Regions from separate parts of the Paenibacillus sp. OK060 genome, predicted to be linked through region 2. Evidence: riboswitches for the same ligand, from Rfam matches in the RefSeq annotation. Region 2 holds a riboswitch; each other region holds the start of a gene.
The links. A riboswitch is a leader RNA that binds a small molecule or an ion and turns the genes downstream of it on or off. The one in region 2 is predicted to bind cyclic di-AMP.

Region 1 (5,187 bases), on a different contig from region 2:
CGTGGTTAATGTAATAAATCGGTTTGCGCCGGGATGATGTATGGTGCTGGTGATCATAAGCAGAGAGAGCAGGAGCATCATTGGCACTACGATACTGTTCATTTGCAGAATAGCCTGAATGCCCCGTCCAAGCAGCAGATATGTACCGATAAGGGTAACAATCAGTCCGGTCTGGTAATGAAGCCCCAGATGCTCTACAAAGACCGACCCTGCTCCGGCCAGCATGACACTGTTTACTCCGATGAGAATAAGAAGAGTAACCCAGGTAATCCAGTTTCCTGCTTTATGACCGAATAGATGCTTGTTGAGATCTTCGTATGAGCGCGAGCCGGTATCATGGGCAATCAGCATCATTTTTGTACCTAACCAGACAAAGAGCATGGTCGATAAGCCAATGGTAATGGTGGCCCATTTGCCATACTGGGTAAAAAACTGCAATATCTCCTGTCCTGTTGCAAAGCCGGCTCCTACTACCGTTCCAATGTATGTAAATGCGATCTGCAGCACCCGAAATGCCTGTTTCATGCGTTTCCCCTCTCAGGCCCCTGAATAGTTTGGACATGCGGGTGCCATGGTACAAGGTATGCTTGACCCATCAAAGTCATGACAATTGAAGTGTGACATAGGGTCATTTCTATGCTCTGGACAAGAGCAAAGGCAATTTCGCTTGAACTGATAGCCGGATCTATGATACTTTTACGTCATAGGATAGGCTTGGGAGGTCAAATTATGGAAGTATTGAAACAACGAATTTTACAAGAAGGTGTAGTCATGTCAGATCAGGTGCTGAAGCTGGATGGTCTGCTGAATCACCAGATTGATCCTGCATTGACGATGGAAATGGGACGTGAATTTGCCGCTCGTTTTCGTGAGAGTGGTGTAACTCGGGTCATTACAGTGGAGTCTTCCGGGATTCCGGTCGCCTTTGCTGCCGCACATGAACTGGGTGTTCCTCTGGTATTTGCCCGTCGCAAAAAAACACTTTTGGCTGACCCCGACGCCTACTGTGAAAGAGTACCTTCTTTTACGAAAGGGATCGTAACAGATATTATGGTGTCCCGTGAATATATTCATGAGAATGACCGTATTTTGTTTATTGACGATATCATTGCGAATGGCGATGCCGCTCGTGGTGTCATCAAAATTATCGAACGTTCGGGTGCGGAACTGGTCGGATTCGGTGTCGTGGTCGAAAAATGTTTTCAGGCCGGAGCGCGCACTATTCGTGAGCAGGGTATCCCGGTTGAAGCGTTGGTGCGCATTCGTTCACTGAACGATGGCACCGTGCAATTTGACGATAACGAATTGTGACTTTTTAAAGGAAAAAGTGCCTATTTTTATAACAATGCCTTTGCATGACCGCTGATTTCATTTATAATGGGGTTATGTTAGGGAGAGGAGGCAACACCATGGGTAACCAACCGGCAACAGAACAATTTTTTATTGATAAGCTGGCGGAATCGAAAGTACATTTTGAGCGTGCCCTGGATTGTAAACATACGGAATTCGATGACCTTTATCCCTATATGATTGAACATCCTCAATTTTTCTGGTACAAACGCTACGTTGCCTGGTCAGAATTGCTGACGATTGTAGGCTTGTGCGAAGAGTTGTCCTTCGCTTGGAAAGAACAATTTACACCGCATCAAGTGGAGTACCTTGAAGAACGTGTGATGTCCGCCAAAGTGCTTGATTTTTGGTTTGAGAAGAACGACAGCAAGGAGCACGCGCAGCGGTAACTTTCAGTCGGGACATACTTTCGAATGACATGACAGTCCAATACAGTCACGTGAGACCTAAATGACTTTTCATTTAGGTCTCTTTTTGTAAATAATTTTTTTGGGAAAGTAGGCGCCATAAATATGATCAGTGATGCACAATTGGATGCACTGCGTTTATCGGGTGAAAAAGTAAGGGTAGTACGGGACGAGATTCAGTCCAATGATGTGACAGGTATTGTAGTGGCTTGGGACGGGGAGCAGGTACTCATTCGCCGTCAGAATCGTCGTGTGGTCAAGCTTGATCGGAATTACCGATATCAATTGTTCAGCGAACCACGCGAGAGCCTGCTCGAAGAATAGGACATGCCTATTTAGGTTCATTTACCATGGATGTTTTGGCATAATTACACCTCTCGGGAGAGAAGATAGGTACAGTGAGAGCTTGTAACATATCAGCCGAGAGGATGTGCGGTAACCATGACACTGATGAATGATAAGGTTCATGCCTATAAAGATCAGATTGGTGAATTAAGCGATGTGCTACCAGCAGTGGTGAAGTCTTATCATGAGTTCACTGGAGAATGCTTTCAGGCAGGGGCGATTGATGCCAAGACCAAACAGCTGATTGCGCTGGGTATTGGACTGTTTGCGAACAATGAGGTATGTACGTTTTACCATGTGGAAGAGGCACGTGCCAAAGGAGCGACCGATCAGGAGATTATGGAGACGGTTGCTGTGGCTGGAGCGGTAGGCGGAGGCCATGCGCTGTCTCAGGGTGCAATGAGAGTACAGAAGGCTTTACATTAAGTATAGAAGTCTACAGCACACCGGATTTGTAAACAAAAGCCCCAAACAAAGAGGAGGTCCCGGATTCACCCGGAGCCTCCTCTTTGCGCTATATCAAATCAAACTTATATTTTACCCAGCATTTTGTTATACATAAATTGTCCTGTTACCCGGCGTGCTGTTACGTAACGATCGTTGAAGTAAGGATTGGATAATTGTGTGATGCTGACACCCTTGCTGCTTGAAGCATGAGCGAACTGTCCGCCCCCGATATATACACCTGTATGTGAAATGCCATTGCCCATCGTATTAAAGAATACCATGTCACCAGTACGCAGATTAGCTTTGGATACCGGAGTTCCGGCCTTAGCTTGTTGCTGGGAAGTGCGTGGTAATTCAATGCTATATTTGTTGAAAATATATCTCATAAATCCAGAGCAATCAAATCCGGCCATTGTTGTGCCGCCCCATTTGTAAGGTATGCCAGTCATGTTGTTAACGACGGTGTTAATACTGCTTGCCTCTGTGCTTGCTGCACCGGATGTAAATAGAACTGCTGCTCCAAAAATGGAGATGATAAGCTTTTTCAAAATTTTTGTTCTCCCTTCGATGCCTACGGAGTTAGCTAAGGGTTCGGTAGAAGGTTCCCTATATTTCCTATGTATAAGAATAATTCACCCAAAATGGTTCCCCCGTTTTCAAACATGAAACTCGGCAAATGAATAATTAAGTTTTTGTAACCTTTTGAAACTATATTGCATAAATGCGAAAATGTCAAACCGATTTTGAACACTTCTTATCATCTCAATGTTAACGGAATTATCGCTATTTATGTAGAAATAACTCGAATATTGGGTTTTAATAGATGACAAAAAAGTAACTACTGTTTCAAATGGAGAAAAATTGGATAATTTATTGGCTTTCTCACATTTCGATTAGACGATACCTATAGGTTAAGACAAAGAATTTGTTACATATTGTTGCAATTATTGACAAAATTCATTGTTTTGCATAGAATTCTTTTTGTATAATCCACTTATTGGATGAAAAGAAATAGTTTGAGTTTAAAAACAAATATAAGGAGGGGAGACGCTCAAGGAAAACAGTTTGCAGAAAATGAATTGGGGAGTGTTCTAAACGATGTTGAAGGCACAAGCAAGGTTTGCATCTTTGGTAATGGCATGTACAATGATTTTCTCTGTTGTCGGAATGGTATTTCAGCCTGCTGCTAAGGTATCTGCTGCAGACGCATCTGGAACGACAGCAAGTATCTCAGATATTTTGAAGAATCAACGTCCTGACGGGGGATGGAAGAAGGATTACAAAGAAACAAGTGGTGAGTGGGCCAAATCTACGATTGATAATAAAGCTACATACTCAGAAATTAGAAGATTAGCCAAGGAATTTAAAAAGACAAATGATCCGCGATATTCGGCTGCTGCCATCAAAGGAATCAACTTTTTGTTAAATATGCAGTACTCCAATGGAGGATGGCCACAAGTATACCAGAGCTCAGGCTATCACAAACACATTACCTTCAACGACGATGCCATGATTAATGTCATGTACATGCTGGATGAAGTAGGTGCACGTAAAGGTGATTTCTCATTCATCGACAGCTCTCTTGCGGATCGCAGTAAAAAATCAGTTGCCAAAGGTGTAGATGCTATTCTCAATACACAGGTTGTAGCAAATGGTAAACTGACTGCATGGGGACAGCAGCATGATTCCAGCTCCCTAAAACCTGCAGGAGCAAGGATATATGAAGTGCCTTCTCTAAGTGCTGGAGAGAGCAGTACGATTGTAAAGTTTTTGAAAACAAGACCGTCGAACTCGAAAATTAAGGCTTCCATTCAAGCGGCAGAAGCCTGGTTCAACAACGTGAAAATTACAGGATACAAGTATGTCAGAGAAAACGGAGATAGCAAACTCGTAGCTGATTCAGGTGCATCGCCAATTTGGGCACGTTTTTACGAAATTGGAACGGATAAACCGATCTTCGTAGGACGTGATGGGGTTGTGAAATACAAACTCAGCGATATCGATAAGGAAAGAAGAGGCGGGTATGCCTGGTATGGCAACTGGCCTTCAAAGATATAATTTATAAAAAGCTTTATCATTGAAGGCGAAATTATATTTTTTTTGTTGACACTAATTACCTGCACATGATATATTATCTCTTGTCGCCGCGATATAATTTCTCGGAGATAAGACATACGCGGTCGTGGCGGAATTGGCAGACGCGCACGGTTCAGGTCCGTGTGGGCTAACCCCCGTGGAGGTTCGAGTCCTCTCGACCGCATCATATGTAACACTAAAAAGGTTCCTAGAATGGCATTGCTGCCACTCTAGGAACCTTTTTTATTTGTTTACAGATTTTGATCTTTGCTTTTCCTGATTCTTTTCAACCCATTCCCTCGGCTTGAGCAAAAATGAAGTTTCCATTTGTTTATTTATCCATTAATGGAAATATGTTTGTTCTGCGACGGTTTGCCCCTATATTTCAGGTTAATTGTACGTAAAATACCGAATTGTACCTATCTTGGGAATGCCTCATCCACTATTCTCTTCTCGTGTGGAAGCGCTATCAACAGGAATTTGAATGACCAAATTCAGAGGGGGTAGGGATAATTTGAAACGAATCGGAAAAAGGATGGCAATGTGTTTCATGGTATTTATG
Region 2 (5,187 bases):
CCAGACGTTCTGTGAGTGCGCCGATCCCTGGTCCGATCTCAAGTGCGCCCTTGGACTCGTCCAAATCAGCTGCATTTACAATTTTGTTCAATATATTTTGATCGATCAGAAAGTTCTGACCTAAGCTCTTCTTGAATGAAAATCCGTGTCTTTGAATAATTTCTTTGGTTCGTTTGGGTGTTGCAATTTCTACGGTTTCTTCCATGCCTTTCATACGCTCACAATCCTTCACGTTCAATTTGCGATAATGCTTCGGAGAACTCTTCCCGGGTAATCTGGAATACACTCAACCGCTTGTGGAACTGCTTGCCATTGCAATAACCTATGCCCAGCAGATTGCCCATCTCCATACGACGTGCAGCAGCCTGTGGGTGCACAATCAGTCCCGCCGCAATCAGATCCTCCCAATCGATCAAACTTGGTGCGCCTTCATATGACGTGTGTACACGTGCTAATGCATGACGAATCGCCTCCGGTGAAGCGTTCTCCACTCCGATGTCGCCTTTGCGCGTAGCATCTGCCTCCGGAATGAAAGCATGCTTGCAACCAGGTACTTTATTGGCGATGATTTTACGAATACGTTCACCAGCATGATCCGGGTCTGTCAGTACGATGACACCACGTCTCTCTTGAGCAAGTGCGATCCGCTTTAGAATGCGCTGGTTGATGGCGGACCCACCAGTCTCGATCGTATCTGCCTGAACCGCACGTCGAATGGCTACGGTATCGTCACGGCCTTCTACCACGATCACTTCTTTTATCATGTTCCATTTCTTCCTTTCTAACGCAAAAAGAAGAGGAATATCCCTCTTCTCTGCCAAACGGCGGGGGAGACTGAATTCAGACCCCTCCGCCGCATATTCCGCATGAATCATTCATGCTTATATTTTATAGCATTCCCATTTCAAAGTAAAACGATTTTAGTTCGCTTCCGGCTTCACCGGACCAATCACATATACCGTCTTGCCTTTCTTCCGTCCGAAGTTCAGGGCATGCTTCACACTATCATAATACACATCAATTTTGTTGCCTTTAATGGCACCACCTGTGTCTTCCGCACGACGGAAGCCAAGGCCCTCGATATACACCCACCAGCCAATCGGAATGATTTTGGGATCAACCGCAATGGTACGTCCCTCAGTTACCCGAGTACCTGAAGCTGTTTTTGTGCCGATACCAGGCTCTTCAGAAGAGTATGCCGTCATGGATACATTTTTCAAGACTTTTGAATATTTAAAAGAACTGCCTGAGACGGTAATTACTTTGCTGCCCGAAGCAGCGGTTTTCTTCGAGTTCGTGGTTGTTGCTGTTTTTGTCGTGGAAGTCTGCGCCGATACCGTCTGAATCACTGGCTCTTTCACAACAGGTTTGGCTTTGGTACCAATGGCAATCACTTTATCGACGCGATTCGTTGCGACCGATTTACCCACCATTTTTTTGGAGACCAATTCTCCATCCTGAAACACTTTTTCAATATGCTGTACAAGTGTGCCTTCTTTACCGCTCACAACGACACGATTGTCGCCTTTGTACAAGCTAGGGTCAGCCGTTTTGATCACTTTATAAGCAATCGGATGTTCCACTTCCACCGTACGCTTTGTTACCCGCACTACACGGATTTTCATATCCGCTTCAATAGTGGTTCCAAGCGCCGGATATACTTTGTCTTCACTTGCAATTTGAATACCTGATTTTTTAATCGCATCTTTTACCGATGAATCGGTTGTATACAGAGTCTTGGTGTCCCCGTCTGCCGTAATATTAACTGGAACGGCCCGCTCAATAACGATGCGGTCTCCATCTGTGATCGCCCCATTCAAGGGCATGGATACCTGATCGTGAGGGCTGACTGTGATTGACTGCTCCTCCAGCATTTCCTGAAGCATTCCTGTACGAGTCTCTACCGCTTGAGCTTTGCCATCAATAACCAGTGAAATTTGTTTCCCGGCCTGACCGTAAACGACTAACAAGATCATGATTGTAAGCGCAATTGAGAAAATCGCGATCAATGCCATTTGACGCAAGTTCTCATGCTTCCACCGCAACGCGAAAGACTTACTGGATGATCGTGACTCATGGGTCTCTTCTGGTTGGAATGTGCCCACTTCTCCGTCCTCCTTCATAGCCTCGCCGTCTAAAGTAATGCATGATGTCTTTGACGCGACTATACCAAATTTTCTACAGAACACAGATCGGACCAACATAATCCGGTTCTGCACCATGAATCAATCTTCGCAACATGATGTCATCCTCCTGAATACTTACCGTATGATGACAGTATTTCTTTTATTCAAAAACAAAAAAGCCAAAGAAAGAGTTTAAGAGGAACTCTTTCGTGGCTTCCGAATGATTCTGAATATCGGAAATTCATGCACGAGGTTGCCTCTCTTTTTCCGCTTGCGAGGTTAGCTGTCGGGTTCGGGCGAAAGAGAGCCGCCCTATCTCCGGTCATCCGCTCATGGCGGACGCCCTTGAATTCACCCCGAGACCCAAAGAAGAAATCAAATACGGCTTCGCAGATTCATACGCTGCTTTTGGGTCAGTGCATGTTGCGCATCGGCTGCAAACACCGATGTTTAAGCCCTATTGGTTCCCCCGCTCTCCGTTAACGGAGACTCAGCGAGACTGATTCATGAAAGTAATGTTGTTTCATCGGAAAGTGTCCCTTTGTTCATCCCCCGAACATCTGTCCAATTTTCCGCACAACAATTCACTGAAAAGATGATATCCTGTTTCTATGCATGTTGTAAAGCGTTGTTCAAGTACGTTTTTCTAAATATTTGGTTAAAATATTGTAATATTCTTGATTTATTTGGATCAAAAAGCAAATTAACTCCGCCTAACTCACTTTTTCACCCGTTTTGCTCGATCTTTTAACGAATCCCAAATCGTTCCATGGCATTTTTGGTCGTTATTGCTGCAATTCCCTCTACCGAAATGCCTTTAATTTCCGCTGCTGCTTCTGCAACCAGACGTACATGCGCTGTCTCATTTCGTTTTCCACGATAAGGGTGCGGTGTCAAATAAGGAGCGTCCGTTTCGATGAACAATCGGTCCATAGGAACCTTCTCAAGTACCTCTTTGGGCTGCTTTGCATTTTTGAACGTGATTGGCCCTCCGAAGGAAAGATGAAAGCCTAAATCCAGACACATTTTCGCCGTTTCCCAGCTGCCAGAGAAGGAATGCATGACACCGCCTACTTCTCCAGCTTTCTCTTCACGCAGAATCTTTACAATATCCTCATGCGCATCCCGGTTGTGAATGACAATCGGCATATTCAACTCACGGGCAAGACCAATCTGTTGTCGTAATACGCGATGTTGAACCTCTTTCGGTGAAGTGTCCCAGTAATAGTCTAGACCAATTTCACCGATGGCTACCACTTTTTCATGCTTGCATAAAGATGCAATCCATTCCATATCACCCTCTTGCATTGTGATTGCATCCACTGGGTGCCAGCCTACGGCAGCATATATAAAATCATAGGTTTCAGCCAGCTTCATCGTGGTTGGAATGGTCTCCCGGTTAAAGCCCACATTAATCATGCGACCAACGCCTGCATCCACAGCACGCTGAATCATTTCCTCGCGGTCCTCGTCGAATTGTGGTGCATCCAGGTGTGTATGTGTGTCGAACAACATCATGCTGTATTTCTCCCTTCATGTCGAATAAACGACTATCTCTATTTAATCCATCCTGCAGTCTTAACCAGAACATAACTATTACTAAATTGGATCATGTTTTTTTTATATTTCTTTCATTGTTTGTTGAGCACAACATGTAGAACGAACAAGTTCCTTCATATCTATATGTGCTCATTTTTAGGCAATCGGGTTGTATTCTAATTACTTTGATTACAAAATTATGTCGATCTACATGTACTCTCCATTAAAGCAGATTACTGTATCATGAAAAATAGCTCTTTTCGAAAGCTTTTTTACATCATGATTCTTGAACAGCATTGCGCATCATTTAATGGGAGAAATAGGGGCGTATATGGGACGGTAATTCATGAACAATCGCATCCACCTTATTCTGCGGATAATACAAATGATGTTTTCCGCGATGAAGACCACTGATTGAACGGACAATGTCGGACACCTCTGACAACTCATGTAACTTGTCTTGCCGATCAAGCAGCAAAATCTGCTTGTCCGTGGATTCATCCGGACGAAACACATCATACGGATTATCCGTTGGAAAATCAATTTCTAGATCATACTCGGGATTGAGACCGGCTACAGTGAAGGCTTCCCGAATCTCTTCAATCATGTTTACGTCGATCTGTTCAATCTCTACATACTTATATAATTTGCGATCTATAAATCGTTCGCATAACTCACTTAGAACAGTATCGTCCTCTTTGCGCCACTGCATAAATGCCGTCTGAATCAAAGCTTCGTCCAGTTGTAAATATTCATCCACCGATAGATCTCCAGCGAATAACTGGGGTAGTGGATCAATCATGAAGCGGAATTTGAAACCTTGCTGTATGAGACTTTTTGCCCGCTTAAATATTTGCCGCAATATAATTTCCGAACTTCGGGTAACCGGATGAAAGTAAATTTGCCAGTACATCTGGTACCTGGACATCAAGTAATCCTCCACGGCGTGCATGCCCGACTCCTTGACCACAATTCGTCCGTGATATGGACGCAGCATACGCAAGATACGGTCAAGGTCAATCGTCCCATAGTTTACACCTGTAAAGTAGGCATCCCGAAGCAAGTAATCCATGCGGTCCGCATCGAGCGGACTGGTAACCAAATTAACGACAATAGGTTGCTCATACGTTTTTTGAATAACAGAAGCCACTTTCTCGGGAAAATCAGGAGCATACCGTCTTAAGATCGCCCCTACTTCGGTATCACCTGTAATGATCCGACAAGTCCAATCCTCATGATTCATATCGAAAGCTTCTTCTATAGAGTGAGAGAATGGCCCATGTCCAAGATCATGGAGCAATGCTGCACAAAGGGCTACTGTTTTTTCCTCCTTTGGCCAATCTGAATAGTGACTTCTTTCGAATTGGGAAATAATCTTACGTGTAATTTCGTAGACGCCCAAGGAATGTGAGAAGCGGCTGTGCTCTGCACCATGGAAAGTAAGAAACGAAGTTCCCAATTGACGGATTCGGCGTAAACGTTGAAACTCGGGCGTGTTGATCAACTGCCATATAATCGGATC
Region 3 (5,187 bases), on a different contig from region 2:
GCGGTTCAGGTGCTGTTCTGGAGGGGCTTGTTACGCTCTGTTTGGGAAGCAGTTGCCCAAGTCCATGTTGCCAAGCGGTGTTGCAGCTTCGAATGATCCAGTTGTGATCGACGATGATAAGTTGGTGTTGAATGGACTGGAACGATAATCTCTCCAGATCGGATATTAAGTATCTCATGAAATGAGCTCCTCCTTGGCAGAAATCTTATCTTAAATCATCTGGAATTTCCAAGATGTCTGCGACCTGGTTCCTGAACCGGGTTGCTTTGCGGGTACCGTGAATGAGATTGGACAGACGATATGGCGGAATGCCATACTGTTCACAAAATGTCTTTTGGTCGACCTGGAGTTCGGTTAGTCGTCGTTTAATGGCCCATCCGAAAGGAGTCACAGGTTTCTTTTTGTTCAAAAGGGTTCACCCCTCGTTGGAATGTAGTGTTCAGCTGGTTATTCTTGGTGTAAAATATATAGATATGCGAGCTGTATGTTTTATTATATACGCATTTGCGTCATCTAACAATTAAAAAAGACGGAAATAAGTGTATTTTAATGTGTTAAATGGCGTAAATGCGTTAAATAGACAAAATAAATGACATAAAAAACACGCCAGCAATGAGGTTGCGGCGTGTTTTTTTATATTTTACTGTGTGAGGAGGTGGGTTGTGTGAAGAAAAAGGGGATGGGAATTAGGCTCTGTATGCGTGAAGCCCTGCTCCAAGCATGTGAAAGCTTGGAAACAACGTTTTCATGGACAATGAGGTCGGTTGTACCGGTCCATCCGCAGCGGAGGCGCTGACGGTATCCCATTCATGCTCCAGGTCTGCGGCCAGGCGAACCAGCAGGTCCTGGGTTGTATCGGTGTTAAGGGGAATCACTTTGGAGGCTTCGGTTATGCAGGCACTCATGGCTGAATGCAGATAACCAAGGACCGCCTCCTCGACAGGGATTTCGAGGTGGTGGTTAATCCAGGCGTGAACAGTGGGGAGACAGCCAACAGATTCATACTTAGCCAGCGTTTGTTCGAGATGGCTAAAATCAATCCAGGGGTGTAGTGCGCGAGCTAGCTTAATTAGTCGTTTGCCCATAATGGAGGCATGTTCTCTAAGATTGACTGGGGTGCGCTGGACATGAACGAGTTTGTCGATGAGGGCTGTACGCCATGCGTCCTTGTGATCTGCGGCGGTGTATATGCCTTTAATCGCCATACCTTCCAGACGCACGATGCTGGGATGCAATTGACAGCGCATGAATGATTCGAGATCTTCAACACTACGAATGGTACCTTCAGCGATATGGGCATCCATACCGAAGGAATGGGTGAACCCTCCGACCTGGATAGAGGAATCAAGCAGTTTGACATAATCGAGCAGCTTATTCCCACGGTTCACAATCTTTCGCCTCCTACGTTCGTTAAATGTTATGTTAAATAACATTTATACTCCTTTTTGGTTCGCTTTATGTTTGTAAATCCGAATTATATGATATATATATTCACATAAATATCCGCTTTTTGTCAATAGTTTCTTTGTTTTTTGAATATTAAATCTATTTAGTGTTATTTTATATAACTTTATGAGTTACTTTATACTAAGGGATATGAAGGATGGTAATACAAATAAAGTAGAGTGATCGGCCTAATCGGGTATACAAACGGGATTAAATTTAATCATATGCACTTCGTAGGAGAAAATGACGAGATTATACGATTTATGGAAGGAAAAGCGCAGTTAAAATGATATTAAGAAAAATGCTTTACTTTTAAACATGAACCGGGTATAATCAATTTTGTTGCCGATTATTTACGACATGCGGTCGTGGTGGAATGGCAGACACGCTATCTTGAGGGGGTAGTGGGTGTATACCCGTGGAGGTTCGAGTCCTCTCGACCGCATCATAAGAACGATAAAAAAGAAGCTTCCCGTATGGGAAGCTTCTTTTTTTTGTTTTATTTACAGTACAGATGGGCCAGACAAAAAAAGGTCACCCGTTTCCCCTGAATGCATGCTCATTCTGTCTGCTGGGGTCGGATGGCCTTTACTTGTTATTTAAGCAATTCTTTGATGTCCGCTTCAATTTTATCAGGTGTTGTTTTGGGAGCATACCGTTTCAGAACACGTCCGTTCTGATCCACAAGGAATTTGGTGAAGTTCCATTTGATGGCTTTGGAGCCGAGTACGCCTGGCGCTTCTTTGGTAAGGTGCTGGAAAAGAGGGTGAGCGCTTGAACCATTCACATCGATCTTCTCAAACATCGGGAAGCTAACACCATAGTTCATCTGGCAGAACTCGGCAATATCATCAGAAGAGCCTTTTTCCTGTGCAAACTGGTTGCTTGGAAAACCAAGAACTTCGAATGGGGAGTCTTTAAACTTATCCTGAAGCTCTTGCAGACCTTTGAATTGAGGTGTGAGGCCGCATTGGCTTGCTGTATTCACGATAAGCAGTACTTTGTCACGATAGTTGGACATTTCAACTTCCTGACCGCGAAGGGTGTTTACTTTGTAGTCGTAGACTGACATGAAAATCGCCTCCATTTCATATTCTTCTTTCTTCTATTATATTGATTACAATTAAATAATGCAAAATTAATATTGCTTTTTTAACTCAATTTGAAGCTGTCGTGTATGATCTGTGACTGATTTGCTACCTGAATTTCGCTAAAGAGAGAATTAGAGAGCTTTGATGAGATGGGTAGAGAATGGATACGTTGTAAGCGCTATTATTGATGTGAAATGGCAAAAATCCGTCGATTCGGTGATCTGCGCAGACTTTACACCAATATGGCACGGGTGTATGATTCATATCGTAATTCCAATTTAAATTAAATTTTACATGAAAAACGAAACAAACGATAATATCGCTCTGATTAATGATTATAAAAGAACGATGTTTTAATCGCTGAGTTTCCATTCATTCATGGGTGGGAAACGGGGGAACCAACAGGATGAACTGTCCAGGACAGTAGGCATCCATGGGGTGAATTTTCCGGTGACAGCCGGAAATAGGGCGACTCTCGCGCCCGAATCCGTCAGCTAACCTCGTAAGCGTTAAAGGGAGAGGCAACAAGCCGTACGCTGGTTCATAGTGTCTTTTTGCTATGGATTATTGAAGAAGCGTCCGGGAGGCCTTGGTCCCCCACGCTTCTTTTTTGTTGTCTTTTCACGCCAAGGGAGGAACGAATGATGGATAAAGAGATGATCTTAGTGACTGCTCCAAATGAAGCAGGACGTAAATTTATCAAATTGCTGATGTACAAAAAAATGCCGTTTGCCGTTCTGACCAACAGTGCAGGGGAAGAGCGCAGGCTCCGGAGGATTGGTGTGGAGCATGTCATTCGCATGAACACAGCTGCTGCTCAGAAATGGTTTTTGCCGCAAGGTAGTGTCGGCAATGTTTTTATTTTTGAAAATAGCCTAAACCTGACCTGTCGATATTTACAGATCTGCCGCTCCTGGACATCCAAGTCCCTGTGTGTCATTACGGAACAAAGCCACCCCAAAGGGATCTATCGGGGAATGGGAGCAGACCGTATTGTATATTCCTTGAATGGGGAAGTTGGGTTTCTACTGAATGGCTAGTGGCTAGTACTATTCCTGTGATTGATCCAGTGTCAGCTGCCTGTTATAATTGAAATCATAAATAAACGGAAACTTGAGGAGACTCATGCATGTTGGTGGGTCTTCTTTTTTATGGTTTGGGAAATAGGGATATGGATTTCCTGTGGCTAACGAGGAGGAATAGGCGTGCCGGATGTACGTGGAATACAATGGTTGTTCTTTGATGTGGGGGATACGCTCGTGGACGAATGGGAGCCGGTAGATGATATTATCGGTCAGTTCGTTCGTGAAGCTTGTGCGCTTGGTTATCAGGTGGAGATGCAGACGGTGCGAGAACTATTTGCCGCCTCCTACCGAAATTACGAGCAATGGCCGATGAAATTGGCTATTCGTACCCTTATCAGCGACGAGGGGCACCGGGAACAGATACAGGAGAAGCTGAAGTTCCGCAAAGAGCTTGAGCGCCCCTTCGCGTCAGCCGACGCTGTTCTCCAGACGTTGTCGCAAAACTATAAGATTGGTATCATTGCCAATCAGAGTCCGGGGACGGAAAATCGGCTGGATAGCTACGGCTTGCGCAAGTATGTGGATGTGCTGGCCTGTTCGGCTGAAGAAGGAGTGTCCAAGCCTGATCCTGAATTGTATGCTGTAGCGTTGAAACAGGCGGGATGCAAACCTGAGGAAGCGGTCATGATCGGCGACAGGATTGATAATGATATTATTCCGGCTAAGAAGCTGGGTATGCACACGATCCGGATTTTGCAGGGTTATGGCAGATTCCAGCCGGAGCTTGCGGATGCAGAGCGTCCAGACTGGACTATTGAATCACTGGAGGAACTTCTTCCTTTGTTAATGGTAACTCAAAATTCAGACAACTAAATAAGAGCAGTATTTATGAACTATTCGGTATAATTAGGCTGCTGCTCTAACATATAAAAGGCTGATCGTCTCAAGGGGTACGTTACTTGAGTTGATCAGCCTTTTTGAGTTAGACAAAATACGGCGTAATTCCGTTTAACCTAGAACAACAGAATGGTCTGGATAATCAGATACACATTCAGGACAACGATAATTCCGGCAATGATCCAGGAGATGATTTTGAGCCACAGCTTGTTGGCAAAAGCCCCCATGCTTTTTTTGTCACTCGTAAACATTACCAGCGGAATGACGGCAAAGGGTAGCTGCAGAGACAGCACAACCTGGCTAAGAATCAACAGTTCTTCTGTTCCGTGCTCTCCAGCAATGGCTGTTACGATGACGGCCGGGATGATAGCGATCAGACGTGTAACCAGTCGACGAAGCCACGCTGGAATACGAATGTTCAGGAAGCCTTCCATTACAATCTGTCCGGACAACGTGCCGGTGAGTGTTGAGTTTTGGCCTGAAGCCAGCAGGGCTACACCGAACAGGATGCTAGCGATGGTGGTTCCCAGCAGAGGTGTCAACAGATGGTAAGCATCTGTAATTTCCGCCACCTGGGTCATACCCGCACTATGAAACACGGCAGCAGACACAATCAGGATGGCTGCATTAATGAACAGAGCTAGCGTTAAAGCGATGGTTGAATCCATGGTGGAATACAGAATCGCTTCTTTTTTTCCTTTTGGTGTCTGTTCAATCTGACGGGTCTG

Region 1: linked by a shared signal. The riboswitch ahead of BLS14_RS00560 (C40 family peptidase) and the one ahead of BLS14_RS30915 (3D domain-containing protein) in region 2 are both predicted to bind cyclic di-AMP.
Region 3: linked by a shared signal. The riboswitch ahead of BLS14_RS17815 (HAD family hydrolase) and the one ahead of BLS14_RS30915 (3D domain-containing protein) in region 2 are both predicted to bind cyclic di-AMP.

The regions. Positions count from the first base shown of each region.
Region 1 is NZ_FNFR01000001.1:108,110-113,296, forward strand. It holds gene BLS14_RS00535 (YkvI family membrane protein) at 1-525, opposite strand, end outside; gene BLS14_RS00540 (xanthine phosphoribosyltransferase) at 730-1,311, shown strand; gene BLS14_RS00545 (hypothetical protein) at 1,410-1,739, shown strand; gene BLS14_RS00550 (hypothetical protein) at 1,863-2,081, shown strand; gene BLS14_RS00555 (carboxymuconolactone decarboxylase family protein) at 2,199-2,528, shown strand; gene BLS14_RS00560 (C40 family peptidase) at 2,633-3,097, opposite strand; cyclic di-AMP (ydaO/yuaA leader) riboswitch at 3,103-3,234, opposite strand; gene pelA (pectate lyase) at 3,648-4,607, shown strand; tRNA gene BLS14_RS00570 (tRNA-Leu) at 4,726-4,809, shown strand; gene BLS14_RS00575 (X2-like carbohydrate binding domain-containing protein) at 5,176-5,187, shown strand, end outside.
Region 2 is NZ_FNFR01000015.1:50,546-55,732, forward strand. It holds gene rsmA (16S rRNA (adenine(1518)-N(6)/adenine(1519)-N(6))-dimethyltransferase RsmA) at 1-214, opposite strand, end outside; gene rnmV (ribonuclease M5) at 219-764, opposite strand; gene BLS14_RS30915 (3D domain-containing protein) at 921-2,105, opposite strand; cyclic di-AMP (ydaO/yuaA leader) riboswitch at 2,379-2,632, opposite strand; gene BLS14_RS30920 (TatD family hydrolase) at 2,874-3,644, opposite strand; gene BLS14_RS30925 (HD domain-containing protein) at 3,973-5,187, opposite strand, start outside.
Region 3 is NZ_FNFR01000004.1:581,023-586,209, forward strand. It holds gene BLS14_RS17785 (nitrogen regulation protein NR(II)) at 1-178, opposite strand, end outside; gene BLS14_RS17790 (hypothetical protein) at 206-409, opposite strand; gene BLS14_RS17795 (urease accessory protein UreF) at 687-1,388, opposite strand; tRNA gene BLS14_RS17800 (tRNA-Leu) at 1,809-1,891, shown strand; partial or broken gene BLS14_RS33585 (hypothetical protein) at 1,998-2,063, shown strand; gene BLS14_RS17810 (glutathione peroxidase) at 2,042-2,518, opposite strand; cyclic di-AMP (ydaO/yuaA leader) riboswitch at 2,886-3,061, shown strand; gene BLS14_RS17815 (HAD family hydrolase) at 3,182-3,577, shown strand; gene BLS14_RS17820 (HAD family hydrolase) at 3,743-4,435, shown strand; gene BLS14_RS17825 (Nramp family divalent metal transporter) at 4,576-5,187, opposite strand, start outside.